2 regions of the Shewanella sp. SM32 genome follow, and region 1 is predicted to be linked to the other one. Evidence: predicted binding sites of a transcription regulator. Region 1 holds the regulator's gene; the other holds the start of a gene.

Region 1 (7,779 bases):
AGCCAAGTACACTGGCGGCCGATGCTTGTTTATCGCCTTGGATTAAGGTGATGGTCGCATCAAACTCGGAAGCCAGTACCACCAACTTAGTGGCGGCACGGGCATGTAAACCGAGCTTATTACAGATGGTTATCTGACGTTCAAGTTTTGGCATTATTGAGCTCTCGATGACGGGTATAAACTTTATGTTTACCGTTACTAAAGCGTTTGGCCAATTGCTCTGCGACGTAAACCGATCTGTGCTGTCCACCTGTGCAGCCAATGGCTACCGTTAAATAACTGCGATTGTTACGCTCGAGGTGCGGCAGCCAAGTCTCCAGTAAATTTTCGATTTGCCAGATGAACTTATTAACCAGTGGTTGACGATTTAAGAACTCAGCTACGGGTTCATCTAAGCCAGTCAATGGCCGCAGCGCCAACTCCCAGTGGGGATTGGGCAGGAAGCGCACATCGAACATAAAGTCGGCTTCGGTGGGCATTCCGTGCTTAAAGCCAAAGGACTCGAAGTTGATCACGAGTTCTTTATCGACACTACCAAGGAGAATTTGTCTGACTTGGTCGCTTAAATCATAGATATTCAAATTCGACGTATCTATGTAGTGATCGACCAGTTTTGACATAGGCTCGAGCAGTTTCCCCTCCAGCTTTATCGCTTCTTGCAAAGAGACTCGGCTCTTCGACAAAGGATGCAAACGGCGGGTTTCGCTGTAACGCTTGAGCAGAATTTTATCGCTGGAGTTAAGGAAGAAGCTCGTTAACTCAGTATCTGGAGGTAGGCTAGCGAGTTGTTTTACTAAGACCTTATCCTGCTCAGGCATGTTACGCACGTCGACACTGATGGCGACGAGATCGTTTCTGCCTTTGAGTTGCTCAAGCAAACTGCCAATCAATGGCAAGGGAAGGTTATCGACACAATAATAGCCGAGATCTTCGAGTACCCTAAGGGCGACAGATTTGCCTGAGCCTGAGCGGCCCGACACTATGACCAGTTTCATCCAGTGATTACCTGATAGAGTTCCGTTTCATCATGCGTCTTGCGTAATTGCTTTAATATTTGCTTGTCGCTCAGCTTTTCGGCCATGCAAGACAAGGTACTTAAGTGCTGCTGACATTGGTCTGCAGGCACCAGTAGTGCAAATAAAATATCAACAGGTTGCTTATCGATAGCATCAAATGCTATCGGCTCTTCACACTTAATTAGTATGGCAATGGGCTGATCTATATCGGCTAGTCGACCATGTGGAATGGCGATGCCGTTACCTATACCTGTGCTCCCCATCTTTTCGCGCGCCACTAGGCTTTCGAATATCTCTTGAGATGAGAGGGTCGGGTACTGGGCAGCGACTAAGTCGCTGATGAGTTCCAGTACCTTTTTCTTGCTGCCCGGAGTGGCGCAGGTAGTGCACTCCGGCCGCAGTATGGTACAAAGTTCCATTATTAGTGTTTTGTTAACTTCTCTTTGTGTTTAATAACCTGACGGTCAAGCTTGTCAATCAGGGCGTCTATAGCGGCATACATGTCAGCATGCTCTGAAGTAGCAAAAACTTCACCACCTATGAGGTTTATTCTCGCTTCGGCAATCTGTTGCATTTTCTCAACATTGAGCACAACGTGCACATTATTGATCTGTTCGAAATGGCGTTCAAGTTTTGAAAACTTTTCTTCTACATATGCACGTAACGATTCGGTAATTTCGACATGGTGTCCACTTAGGTTTATTTGCATAGAAACGTCCTCCGATATCCACTGTAGGTTATAAACTTTTACGCTGATTAGAAGGTGGAATAAGCATAGCCTCTCGGTACTTCGCAATGGTTCTGCGGGCTACGTTGATCCCTTGTTCTGCCAGAAGTTGTGCCATCTTACTATCGCTTAATGGTTTTTTCTGGTTTTCCGCTGCCACCAGTTTCTTTATAAAGGCTCTGATTGCTGTGGATGAGCACTCACCACCATCGTCAGTACCGACGTGGCTAGAGAAGAAGTATTTTAGTTCAAAAAGTCCCTTAGGGGTATGCATGTATTTTTGAGTTGTGACCCGTGAGATGGTGGACTCATGCATTTCTACCGCTTCGGCAATATCGTTAAGCACCATAGGCTTCATGGCTTCTTCACCATACTCAAAGAAACCTTGCTGATATTGCACTATGCAATTAGCAACTTTAAGCAAAGTATCGTTACGGCTTTCTAAGCTCTTAATAAACCATTTAGCCTCTTGCAGATGGCCGCGAATAAATTGGCTATCGGCTTGGTTTTTGGTACTGCGTGCCATAGAAGCATAATGTTGATTTACATTGATTTTTGGCATGCAGTCAGGATTAAGCTCAACGACCCAGCGGCCATTTTTCTTCGACACAGACACATCTGGGATAACGTATTCGTCATTATTGGGCGTGATCAACAAACCTGGGCGAGGATTGAGGGTTTGGATAAGTGCTATACCATCCCTTAATTCATCTTCTTTTAATTTAGTCTTACGCATCAATAACCTAAAATCACGGGCGGCGATCAGATCTAAATGATCTTTGATCAGCATACGGGCGTTTTCTAGGTTGGGAGTATCAGCGGCGAAATGCGACAGTTGGATCAGCAGGCATTCACTTAAATCGCGGGCGGCAACGCCTATGGGATCAAAATGCTGAATACGCTTGAGTACGGCTTCGACTTCGTCAAGCTCAACTTCAGGATTGCCCATGGCTTCGAGAATTTCTTCAGTGCTTTGGGTGAGATAGCCCTGATCGTCGATGGCATCAATAATGGCGGTGGCAATGGCTAAATCGGTTTCAGAAAACGGCGTGAGGTTTTTTTGCCATTCTAAGTGTTCGTACAAACCTTCACTGGTCTCGCCTTGGAAGGGCATATCGTCTTCACGACTGCCGCCGGGGCCTGAGTTTGGGGAGGCGGTAAACACTTCATCCCATGTGGTGTCCATGGGGAGCTCATCGGGCATGGATTCTTTGGTTAGCGACTCTGCCGTATCTATGGTGGAGCTGTCTTTTTCTGGTGGCAGAGTGCTAGATTCACTGAAATCCGTATCGGATAGCGTTTGGTTTACAGGGGTTTTAGTGGCGTCGAATTGATCCTCTTCCAGCTCGAGAAGGGGATTAGAATCTAATGCTTGCTGGATCTCTTGCTGCAGTTCTAATGACGACAGTTGCAACAGACGTATAGCCTGTTGTAGTTGTGGCGTCATGGTTAACTGTTGACCCAGTTTGAGCTGGAGTGACGCTTTCATGTTACCGCTGATCCCTACGTTATTATTGTTGGATGAGGTCGCTTATTATCATTTTGAGTGAAGCCCAATGGCGGTATAAATTGCCTCCATTGGCTTCGCTCGATTAACTATAGCCTGAATTGTTCACCTAAGTACACAGCCCTAACTTGCTGATTGTCTAAGATCTCTGCTGGAGTTCCTTCGGCAATCAGGTTTCCGTGACTCACAATATAAGCATGTTCACATACATCTAATGTCTCGCGGACATTATGGTCTGTGATCAGTACGCCAAGGCCGCGACTTTTGAGTTGTTCGATAATCTTCTTGATGTCGATAACCGAAATAGGATCGACGCCGGCAAACGGTTCATCGAGCAAAATGAACTTAGGATTAGCGGCTAAAGCCCGCGCAATTTCGACGCGACGACGTTCGCCACCCGACAATGACATGCCTTGGCTGTCACGGATGTGGGTGATATGAAACTCTTCGAGCAGATGTTCTAGTTCTTCTTCTCGTTCTTCGTTTTTAAGTTCTTTACGAGTTTGCAGTACGGCCATGATGTTGTCATGAACAGTTAGCTTACGAAAGATACTGGCTTCCTGCGGTAAGTAACCTATGCCTTTGCGGGCACGCAGATGCATAGGATCTGCGGTTAAATCATCATCGTCGATAAAGATATGCCCCTTATCGCTCTTCACTAGCCCGACAACCATGTAAAAGGTCGTGGTTTTACCGGCACCGTTTGGACCGAGTAGGCCAACGACTTGACCGGTTTTTACCGTCAGACTGACGTCTTTAACCACTTGGCGACTCTTGTAACTTTTTGCCAGATTTTGTGCTCTTAAGGTGATTTGGGTCATTTAGAGTCCTGCTTTTTTACAGGTTTATCCGCTGGAGCATCTGATTTAGCATCATCTTGATAGTTTTCTGGCTGAATAATAGTGATCACGCGATCGTCACCACTGCCAGTACTCTCGGCCATCAATTTCTGTTGAATCATGTTATAGCGGATTAAATTGCCTGTAACTTGGCTACCCGCTTGATCTAATGACGCCATACCTTTCAGAGTTAAGGTGCGGCTTGCCATATCGTAACGAATTTCTTTCGCGCTCGCCGATGCAGGACGGCCATCGTCTAATATCTGGCTATACGTAGCAGGGTTGCCTGTGGCGACTAAAGTTTTGCTATTTTCACCTTCAGCGGAAAATGCACGCAGTTCATTTGCTTGGATTTTTATTGAGCCTTGGGTAACTTCCACCGGACCAAAGAAGATGATCTGGTTGTTTTTGATATCCGCAGTTTGGCTCACAGCTTTAATTTTGACTTCTTGCTTTAAGTCGCCCACTTTCGCGAAAGCACTCATGCTCATAATTAGCATTAGGCTGGCAAGTAATACGTTATTTTGCTTCATATGTTCCTACTACCTGACTGGTCAATTGCACTTCTTGCGCGTTGAGGTCGGCATAAAGGCCTTGGCCTTGAATATTAAAATCTTTCCCTGTGACGTAAATGGTACGGTCAGAGGTCATTATCATAGTGTTGAGATCGAGTTCCAGATAACTGGTGGACAAGGTCTGAATCGGTTCTTCTGGGCTAATGGCATCGATAATAACATTATTTTCTAATACAACCTTGCCAGTTTCCTTGTTTAGCTTGCCCTGATCTGCCCTGAGTTGCCATTGTGCTTTACCTTGGTCTGGATAAACAAGATAAACAGGTTGAGTAAAGAAAGTTTGATTCGTTGAATCATAATGTTCCATGTGTTTCGCCGTCACACGGCTATTCACTAGTCCTTGCTCATTGAACTCAACACTGCGCAGATCTTCAACGATGAAATCTGGGGTATTTTGATCTTTTACTCTGTTATCGGAATCACCGCTGTGTTTGTTCTGGACCTGCCAGTAAAGCGCTAGTGCGGTTCCAAAAAAAGCGATAATCGCGAGTGTCACACGACTCATATACTCATTCCATGGGCCGAAGTGAATTTATTTTGACTTAGGAGTAACAGATCTGTGAGTTCACGCAGTGCACCGTGGCCACCATTGAGCGTAGTCACAAAATGGGCGTGTTGGCGTACATAGGGGTGGCCGTCAGCAACACTGACCGCTAAACCGACGACATTCATCACGGGGAGATCGACAATATCATCACCGATATAAGCCACTTCTTCTGGGGTGACACCATAAAGTGCGAGCAATGCTTCATAGGGCTCGAACTTATTGTCTACGCCTTGGTAAATATGGGTAACACCAAGGGCTGTCATACGGTTTTCAACGATTTTGGATTGACGTCCTGTGATCACGGCGAGGTTGAAACCGCTGGTGAGTAGTGAGCGCACGCCATAACCGTCACGGGTATGGAAGGCTTTGAGCTCTTCGCCGCTATTGCTCAAGTAAATACGGCCGTCGGAAAACACCCCATCGACATCACAGATTAACAGTTTAATCTTTTGCGCCCGTTGCCACACATCATCACTGATTGGGCCGTAAAATCCTTGCTGTGGCATTAAATGACTCCTGCTTTTACCATATCGAGCATGTTAAGAGCGCCAATAGGATGGCGATCTTTATCGATAACAATTAATCCGTTGATATTTTTTGAGTCCATCACTTGCAGTGCTTGGGCGGCCAACACATTATCTGTGATCGTGACGCAGTTACGGGTCATCACATCGGCAATGGGCGTCGTGCGTAAATTCACTTCGGCATCAATAACGCGGCGTAAATCACCGTCGGTGAAGATACCAACCAGCTTGCGCTGATCATCGATAATCGCCGTCATGCCTAAGCCTTTCTTGGAGATTTCGTACAGGGCTTCTGTGATGCAAATATCGTGGTTAACGAGCGGTAAGTCATCACCGCTGTGCATGACATCGCAGACTTTTAACAATAACTTGCGTCCTAAAGCACCGCCAGGATGGGACATTGCAAAATCATCACGGGTAAAGCCTTTCGCTTGTAGTAGCGCAATGGCGATGGCATCGCCCATCACTAAGGTCGCGGTAGTGCTCGACGTTGGGGCAAGTCCAAGTGGGCAAGCCTCTTCTGGGACTTCAATACATAAATGCACTTTAGATAATCGCGCCATATTCGATTCGGGTTTACCCGTTACCGCAATAACAGGCACGCCCATACGTTGGATGACTGGCATTAAGGTGAGGATTTCACTCGACTCACCAGAATTTGAAATCGCTAAAATCACATCGTTATCGGCCAATACACCCAGATCGCCGTGGCTGGCTTCCCCCGGATGCACAAAAAATGCGGGCGTTCCTGTGCTGGCGAGGGTGGCAGAAATCTTATTGCCGATATGGCCCGATTTGCCCATTCCCATGACAATCACTTTGCCTGTGCAGTTGAGGATCAACTCGCAAGCCTCTGCAAATTCAGCCGAATCAACATATTGATAAAGATTGTCTAGGGCTGACTTTTCAATGTCGATAACTTTACAACCCCATTGGCGCAGTTGTGATTTGTCTACCATGTCTATCTCTCTTTTTGCATTGTCTTTGTCGCCCCATTGATGGGATTGGAATAGCACAATTTGGTACGCGATAAAGATGATATGTAATAGGCTTTCTGCCAAGTATTAGTTTGTTTTCAGACAATTTAGCTTATGTCTTGCTGTGGTTAATTACCGAAAACAGCAAAACAATTGCGGAAGGCTAGAGCGATTGATCCGACTCGTCAAGTTCAGCTGCGTTAGCTATTCATGCACAATAACGTGTTTAGCGGCAGAAGGCCTTGAGCAATATCATCGTCTTTGTCGTTTATTTCAATGGATTTATCCCATATCGCAGCGGGTATTACCCTATGGGATGCCTCTATTGCGCAATTGCGTATCGACTCTCCCCGATAAACGTGGGCGAAGAGTGAGCTAAGTGCGAACGAATTAGCCAATACTGCCAATTCTGCAACTAGGTTGAAAACATTAAGTAACATTTTACCTGTGCAGAGTGAAAACTTAGGGCGCATTTTCGCTGTAAATGAGGCAAATTGAAAGTATCGCAGGGCGATAGTGTCGATTCGGTTGTAGGTTAAAGCGCAATTACGTACAATTTGCGGCTCTTCGATTGGTCAGTCTCGGAAGACTAGGATCACCTCATTTGCAAATGTCGGAATCAAGCATGACTCAAGAACAAACGCCGTTGGTTGAGATCCGTAATTTGGGGTTTAGCCGCGGTCAGCGTGTGATATATGAAGATATTAGCCTGTCCATTCCAAGGGGCAAGGTGACGGCGATCATGGGGCCGAGCGGCATAGGCAAAACGACCCTGTTGAAATTGATTGGCGGCCAATTAACGCCTGACCATGGACAAGTGTTATTCGACGGTCACGATATCCATGGCGTGAGTCGTAATGAATTATTTAGTCTGCGTAAGCAGATGAGCATGCTGTTTCAAAGTGGCGCGCTGTTTACCGACATTAATGTGTTCGATAACGTGGCGTTTGCGCTGCGTGAACATTCTGGACTGCCTGAAGACATTATTCGCACTATCGTGTTGATGAAGCTTGAAGCCGTAGGTTTACGTGGTGCAGCTCAGATGATGCCAAGCGAGTTATCCGGTG
Region 2 (7,548 bases), on a different contig from region 1:
AACCCGGCGAAGTTTGTAGTCGCGGTTACTGCGTTATGCAGTGTTATTGGAATGATCCTGAGAAAACGGCGGCAACCATAGACAGTCAAGGCTGGCTACATTCGGGCGATATTGGCCAAATGGATGAGCAAGGTTATGTGCAAATAGTGGGGCGCATTAAAGATATGATTATTCGCGGCGGCGAAAATATTTATCCCCGTGAGATTGAAGAGAAACTTTACACCCATAAAGATGTGCAGGATGCGGCTGTCTTTGGCGTTCAAAGCGATAAATACGGCGAGGAAGTGTGTGCTTGGATCAAAGTCCGCTCAGGCTCCGCGATTACAGAGGCAGATATTCGTCATTTTCTCACCGAGAAGTTCGCCTACTTTAAAGTGCCGCGCTACATCAAGTTTGTGGATCAGTATCCAATGACAGTGACGGGAAAAATTCAGAAATTCAAAATGCGCGAGCTGATGTATCAAGAGTTATATGAAGATATTAATGCTTAACTCATTTGGCTTTGAGCTGATTAATACTATTGATATTTGACTTCCAAGCCGCGTAATGCGGCTTGAATTTTATTCTGTCTAGCTATTTCGGTTAGCAGATAAACGAACAAGCTAATTGGCTAATGAAAAAGTCGGCGAGTCATACCACCAAGTCAAGCTACACTTTGAGTTAGCTTTTGCTGCTAATGTCGTTATTCTAATTGTAACAAAACTTCACTTCCCCGCTGTGGCTTGATGGCTATACTAAAACTAGTCATAAAATCTAACCAGTCATAAAATCTCGGCAGATAAAAACGAAAGCACTAAGTTGTCGATGATGTAGTCGTAAATCCATGCAGGCAAAGGAGTACTAAATGGTTCGATGGCGTTCAATGCTCCTTGTGTATTGTCTTTCCTTTATGGGATTAAGCGTAGCTAAAGCGGATACCTTAATGCTCACTTCTTTACTTTGGCCGCCTTATTCAGGAGAGCAATTAACGGAGCAGGGTGCCAGTATTGCCGTGGTACGGGCGGCATTGAACGTTATGGGACATCAATTAGACGTGGATTTCTATCCGTGGAGCCGCGCTGTCAAACTTACGACTATGCCGAACTCTGACTACATAGGTTATTTTCCTGAATACTATGTAGAGACTGAAAAGTTTATCTTTTCAAAACCGATTGGCGAAAGTCCATTGGGGCTGGTGGAGCAAAAGTCCCATCCAGTAAGTTGGAATTATATTGAAGATCTTAATCGCTATACCTTAGGTGTGGTGAAAGATTATGTGAATACTCAGGCCTTAGATCGCATGATCTTTTCCGGTGTACAGCGGACTGAAGCTGTGACTTCGGATGAGCATAATGTTAAAAAAGTTGCCGCAGGTCGGATTGATGCCGCGGTGATTGATGTCAACGTTCTGCACTATTTACTCAAGCAAAAGCCCTTACAGCCGCTGGCGACAAAGTTGCAAATCAATCGGCAAATTCTGGCGAATAAGCAGCTCTATATCGCGTTTCGTAATACAGAAGAGGGACGGCGTTGGCGAGATATTGTTGACCAAGGTTTAGCGCAGGTTGACGTAGAAACTATCATTGGAGAGCTACTTTATCGTGAAGACTGATGTAGGGTTTTAGGATAGTTTATTCTTTGTTTTACTCGCTATTTTTCCGCTTATTTCCCCGTAAACTCACTTCTGATATGCAGTTTGTCATCATTTTGTCTTTGTTCACTATTAGTATCACTTTAACGGCATGAGTAGTTCTCTCATTTTATTGATTAAGGTGACATGAAGAAACTTCCTTTTGAGCTTCCATTTGAGTTAGATACGCTGCAGCAACTCATTGATACTCATCATCTTAAGTTGGATTATCAGATCCTTGCCGACATTCCATTCCGCCAAGAGCATTTCCCCCTTTACAGTGTTGAGTTAGGTGGTACAGATACGCCTTGTCCGACAGTGCTCTTTGTGGGTGGCGTGCATGGGGTTGAACGTATTGGATCTCAAGTTATTTTGGCATTGTTAAACAGTTTATTGCAGCGGCTTGTTTGGGATAAACATCTACAACAGATGTTAACGGGCCTGCGGTTAGCTTTTGTACCTGTAGTGAATCCTGTTGGGTTATTCATGGGAACGCGAGGCAATGGTAATCAAGTGGATTTGATGCGTAACGCTCCGATAGAATCCCGTGAAAAAGTGTCCTTTATGGTGGGAGGACAGCGTATATCGTCACGGCTGCCCTGGTATCGCGGTATTGGGGGAATGGAGCTGGAAACTGCGGGCTTAGTTGCCTATGTACAACAACTGTTGAGTCGCAGCACAAGTTTGATTTCGCTCGATGCCCACTCGGGATTTGGCTTGAGTGATCATATCTGGTTCCCCTACGCCCATACCCGTACCGCCTTCGAAAATGCCAATTATATTTTTCATCTAAAACAATTATTTGAACAGAGTTATCCCCATCACGGCCATTATCGGTTGGCGCCGCAGAGCCAGTTTTATCGCACTCATGGCGATATTTGGGATTACCTCTATCGCCTGCATCAAGTGGCAGATCCTTCTGCTCAGGTGCCATTTTTACCTTTGACATTAGAGATGGGATCTTGGGCATGGATAAAGAAGAATCCTAGACAAATATTTAATTTTGCTGGCTTTTTTAATCCACAAAAAACACATCGTCACCACAGGATTTTACGCAGGCATACAGTACTCATGCAATTTATGATGGAAGCGGCCTATGCCCAATCGTTAGAGCAGTTAACACCTGAACGTTTGACTGAGCTGACAGAGTGCGCACGGCATTATTGGTATCGGGAGTCTCAGTCATGACCACTTGGGTGTTATTAAGGGGATTAATGCGTGATCAGCGCCATTGGAATGGTTTCGATCAGCGTCTGCGACAAAAGGGATTGCGAGTGCTGACACCGGATCTTCCGGGCAATGGGACGCTATCCCACGAATTAAGTCCGCTTAAGATTGCCGATTATGCCCATGCCGTGTGGCAGCAATTGGATGAGCAGGTACAGGAAGGGGAGACTATTTATCTACTCGGCTTGTCTATGGGCGGTATGTTGGCATTGGAAATGGCATGCCAGCGACCTTGGCAGATAAGGCATGCCTTTGTATTAAACAGCAGTGCGGCGAATTTATCGTATTGGTATCAAAGATTTAATCCGCTGAATGCATTGAAGGCTTTTTTCATGCGGGCTCGGGGTAACGCTTTACATCCAATCGAGTCGACTATAGTGCGTTTAACCAGTTTTCGTCATCGGCGAGACCGAGATTTAATTGTCAAGTGGAGTGAGTTTCGCCGCGATACCACACCAAGTAGACGCAATGTATGGCGACAACTTTGGGCGGCTTTTCAATACCAATGTCCATTGACAGTGGAAGTACCGATAACTGTGCTCTGCGGTGACCGTGATGCGCTGGTGAGTATGGCATCGAGTAAGGCGTTAGCACGGCATTTTTACACCGATTTGATTGTACTCGCGTATTGTGGTCACGATGCCGCTATAGATGCACCCGCAAAACTGGTGCATTATCTGTTGGACATTGTGGGGGCGACTAAGCCGCAAGTGCAGTTTTCTGTGGATAGTGAGCCTGCCAATACTCAATATGATTGCAACGATTTATTGGAGGAAGAAATAGCCTTAAACGAAGCGATATTTGCTGTATGGGATGACAAAGCGCTATCCACTCTTGAAACCAAATAATCGAGAGTGAATAGCGCAGTTAACACATTGTCTTATTAAGCTTTAGCCACTACGGTTTGGCCTATCGGTGTGAGGCTGAGTAAAGCTAACTTAAGATGCTGTATCCCAAAGGGAATACCGATAATCGTCACAAAACAAGCTAAGGCGTGGACCAAATGCCCTATGGCTAACCAGATCCCAAACAGTAAGAACCAAATGATATTTCCTACCATGCCTAATGCACCTGTGCCCAAGTCTTCACGTCCAGTTAAGTGGCGACGGTTCATTTGTTCTTGGCCGAAGGGCCAAAAGGTCATTTCGCCGATAACAAAACAGGCGCGGCCGAAGGGAATACCAATGATACTGATAAAACACAGGATACCTGCGAGCCACCAAGCGAGTCCCATTACAAATCCGCCGAGTACAAACCAAGCTATGTTGAATATTAAGCGTAATACAGCCATTGAAAGCTCCTTATGTTTACCCTGTTAGCCTTTATCGTTAGCTTCGATAAATTGAATATATGTCAATGTCTAAGCGATAACTATGCCAACTATTTAAATTATGCATAATCAATGGGTTAATTATATGTATTCGAGATTCATGTGTCATTTTCACTAGTTTTTCGCCAAATTGATAATTTCTTAAGGGCGTAACAGGAAGGGCGGAGTTACACTAGCCTTCCCTTAACTGGTTTAAAAACCAGAGAATTTAATCGTTTGAGTAGCTTGATGTTTGCAAATTCCCCTGTTGATACATTTGCCTTTGCTGGCAGAGACATTTTCCTAAAACGTGATGATTTACTGCATCCGGCGTTTAGTGGCAATAAAGCTCGCAAATTCGGCTATTTTTTAGATCATGAGTTTGCAGGCATCAGCAAGGTGATAGGTCACGGCTCGCCATTAGCTAACTCACTGTATTCATTGTCAGAATTAGCAAAGATGAAAGGCTGGCAGTGTGATTTTTATGTAGATCATATTGCCAGTCAAGTGGTTAAACATCCCACGGGCAATTACGCTGCCGCTTTAGCGAATGGCGCTAATATTATCGATTTAAGTGTGTTAATAGCACAAAAGCAGGCGTGCACTCAGTCGCAATCTGAACCTCACGTTTTGTCAAATCTTAATGCTAGGCCTGACCCTACAGCGCAAGTGGGCGATATGCGACTGAGTTGCCAAGATTATATCGAGGCTCAAGTACTCGTGAATGAGCCGACGGCGCTTTTTATTCCTGAGGGGGGTCGTTGTGCTTACGCTGAATACGGGGTAAATAGATTGGCGCAAGAGATAGTACAGTTTGCGAAGGCGAATGGATTGGTTGATTTAACGGTGTTTTTACCTTCGGGGACGGGAACGACAGCGTTATTTTTAAATCAGTATTTTATCCGTCAGCAAACGGATATTCGCGTCGTGACTTGTGCCGTTGTCGGTGGCGATGATTATTTGCGCTTGCAATTTTCCTTACTTAATTCCAATACCAGTGAGCATCCACAGATTGTGAATGTCGGCAAAAAATATCATTTTGGTAAACTTTATCCGGAATTTTATGCCATGTGGCAGCGGGTCTGCGCCTCAGGCGTGCAGTTTGAATTACTCTACGATCCCTTAGGTTTTATTGTGCTTGAGGAATATTTACAAGGCGGAGGCTCTCGTCCTGTGATGTATATCCACCAAGGTGGCTTACTCGGGAACGAGACCATGTTGCCACGTTATCAGCGTAAATTTGGGCAAAGTGGCTTATTCTGTGCCTCTGATCATTGACTTAGTGACGCTAAGACATAATATGTTTGAAGCTGTGTAATGCTAAGTTAAGCTGATGATTTGTAACGATGGGGAATATCAATGACTGAAGCGGAATATCTCGCTAATTATGATCCTAAGGTTTTTAAGGCTCAGCTACTGACAGTGGATGCCGTATTGTTTACCTATCACGATCAGCAACTTAAAGTACTCTTAGTACAACGCTCAAATCATCCATTTTTAGGTTTATGGGGACTACCTGGAGGGTTTATCGATGAAAATTGCGATCAATCCCTTGAGCAAACTGTATTACGTAAACTGCATGAGAAAACCGCAGTAGTGCCACCTTATATTGAGCAGCTATGCACTGTGGGTAATCGTAGTCGCGATGTAAGAGGCTGGTCTGTGACTGTGTGTTATACCGCCTTGATGAGTTATCAAGCTTGCCAAATTCAGATTGATTCAGTGAGTGATGTTAAGTGGTGGCCATTAGCGGATGTGTTGCAGATGCCCTTGGCGTTTGATCATTTGCAGTTAATCGAGCAAGCGAGGGAACGCTTAACACAAAAAGCCTTATATTCTTTAGTGCCAGGATTTGCACTGTCTGAACCTTTTACCTTGCCAGAACTGCAGCATGTACATGAGGTTTTACTGGGCAAGCCTATCCAAGGTAAATCTTTTCGTCGGCGGGTTGAACAGGCTGATTTATTGATCGATACGGGATTAAAGCGCACCGAACGTGGTCGTCCTGCTAATTTATACCGCTTGAAACCCAATACCGCATCGTATCGCTTCTTAAGAAATTTAGAATGTTGATCACAGTGAATGTGGATTTAAGCAAGATATTCGCCTTGCTCAATATGAGTAACGGCGACTGCTTATGCCTTATTCATGGTGACTTTGAATCAGTAAAGGCTGTTTAATTACTGATTTTGCCTTAATGTCTCCGGTTCTTGTATTACTCGATACCCATATTGTAGCTTCTTCGTTGCCGCACATATAGTGTCTAAAAGACACTATATGTCATTTAAGCATAACATTTCAGGTTGCGGCGTCTGAAATAGTCTAAAAATCAACTTTACACAATAATGTCTTTAAGACACTATTGTTCATATAGACAACAAGGTGCCGTCAATTTCGGCAATCTTGCCACAGACAGGAGGTTACTATGTCTCAACGTATTCAAGCGTCTCAACGTATTCAAACGTCTCAAGATGCTTCTCACGCTCAATGTTCGCAAGCCGATTTTTATCGGCTACCCGCAGCTAGCAATGAGGCTCACTACCGTTTATTTCAATTTGGTGCGGGGGAAAATCATGTTCAACTACTGGTTCCTCCAACTAAACGAGTAACGATCTTTTTCAGTTATCGGGGCGATCATTCCATCATGCAGCTCTTGTTGTTAACTGATGCGTTGCGTCGTAGCGGTGCAGAGCAAATTGATCTGTTACTGCCTTATATGCCGGGTGCTCGCCAAGATAGGGTGTGTAATGCCGGTGAGGCCTTGTCGGTAAAAGTCTATGCTAGCCTGATTAATCAGCAGCAATATGCTTCGGTCACCGTTTTTGACCCGCACAGTGATGTCACTGCCGCATTGTTAGAACGGGTTCAGGTAATAGATAACCACAGTTTTGTCGCAGCGATCGCAGCCCAATTAACGGGGGAGCTAGTGTTAGTCTCGCCCGATGCGGGGGCGAATAAAAAAGTATTCGGCTTAGCTAAAGCGTTACAGGGAATGCCGGTGATCAGGGCCGATAAACATCGTGATGTGGTCAATGGCCATATTATCGCTACCGAGGTGTTCTGTGATGACTTATCGGGTAAAACCTGCTTAATCGTTGACGACATTTGCGCGGGTGGCAGAACTTTTATTGAACTTGCCATCAAATTAAAGCAAAAGGGGGCCCAAAGCGTCATTTTGATCGTGTCACATTATGAAGATAAGGCCAGCGAGTTGGCTCTGTGCGAGGCGGGCATAGACAGATTATTTTGTACCGATAGTTTAGGTGTCCCCAAACATATTTCGAGTGAGTTCTGTCATTGCCATGCTGTTTTGAGTTATATGAATCATTAAGGAAAATATTATGTACTTGAATCCCGTTACTGCTATTGATGGTTACAAAGTCGACCACCGTCGTCAATATCC

What was found. The regulator sigma-54, encoded in region 1, starts transcription at its own class of promoters, with help from an activator protein. The targets are predictions, from matches to a motif close to GTTGGCACGNNNNTNGNNT.
Region 2: a site for sigma-54 is predicted at 4,199-4,217, ahead of L5M10_RS15905 (YccF domain-containing protein). Genes of this name have one in related genera too.

Annotation. Positions count from the first base shown of each region.
Region 1 covers NZ_JAKKRO010000024.1:46,286-54,064, reverse strand. Annotated here, with positions in the region: gene L5M10_RS11785 (HPr family phosphocarrier protein) at 1-154, opposite strand, end outside; gene rapZ (RNase adapter RapZ) at 141-995, opposite strand; gene ptsN (PTS IIA-like nitrogen regulatory protein PtsN) at 992-1,435, opposite strand; gene hpf (ribosome hibernation promoting factor) at 1,438-1,725, opposite strand; gene L5M10_RS11765 (RNA polymerase factor sigma-54) at 1,754-3,232, opposite strand; gene lptB (LPS export ABC transporter ATP-binding protein) at 3,340-4,071, opposite strand; gene lptA (lipopolysaccharide transport periplasmic protein LptA) at 4,068-4,622, opposite strand; gene lptC (LPS export ABC transporter periplasmic protein LptC) at 4,609-5,169, opposite strand; gene kdsC (3-deoxy-manno-octulosonate-8-phosphatase KdsC) at 5,166-5,717, opposite strand; gene L5M10_RS11740 (KpsF/GutQ family sugar-phosphate isomerase) at 5,717-6,694, opposite strand; gene mlaF (phospholipid ABC transporter ATP-binding protein MlaF) at 7,338-7,779, shown strand, end outside.
Region 2 covers NZ_JAKKRO010000041.1:20,349-27,896, forward strand. Annotated here, with positions in the region: gene L5M10_RS15885 (AMP-binding protein) at 1-491, shown strand, start outside; gene L5M10_RS15890 (substrate-binding periplasmic protein) at 845-1,591, shown strand; gene L5M10_RS15895 (M14 family zinc carboxypeptidase) at 1,757-2,797, shown strand; gene L5M10_RS15900 (alpha/beta fold hydrolase) at 2,794-3,684, shown strand; gene L5M10_RS15905 (YccF domain-containing protein) at 3,720-4,127, opposite strand; gene L5M10_RS15910 (pyridoxal-phosphate dependent enzyme) at 4,395-5,423, shown strand; gene L5M10_RS15915 (NrtR DNA-binding winged helix domain-containing protein) at 5,505-6,218, shown strand; gene prs (ribose-phosphate diphosphokinase) at 6,571-7,476, shown strand; gene L5M10_RS15925 (nicotinate phosphoribosyltransferase) at 7,487-7,548, shown strand, end outside.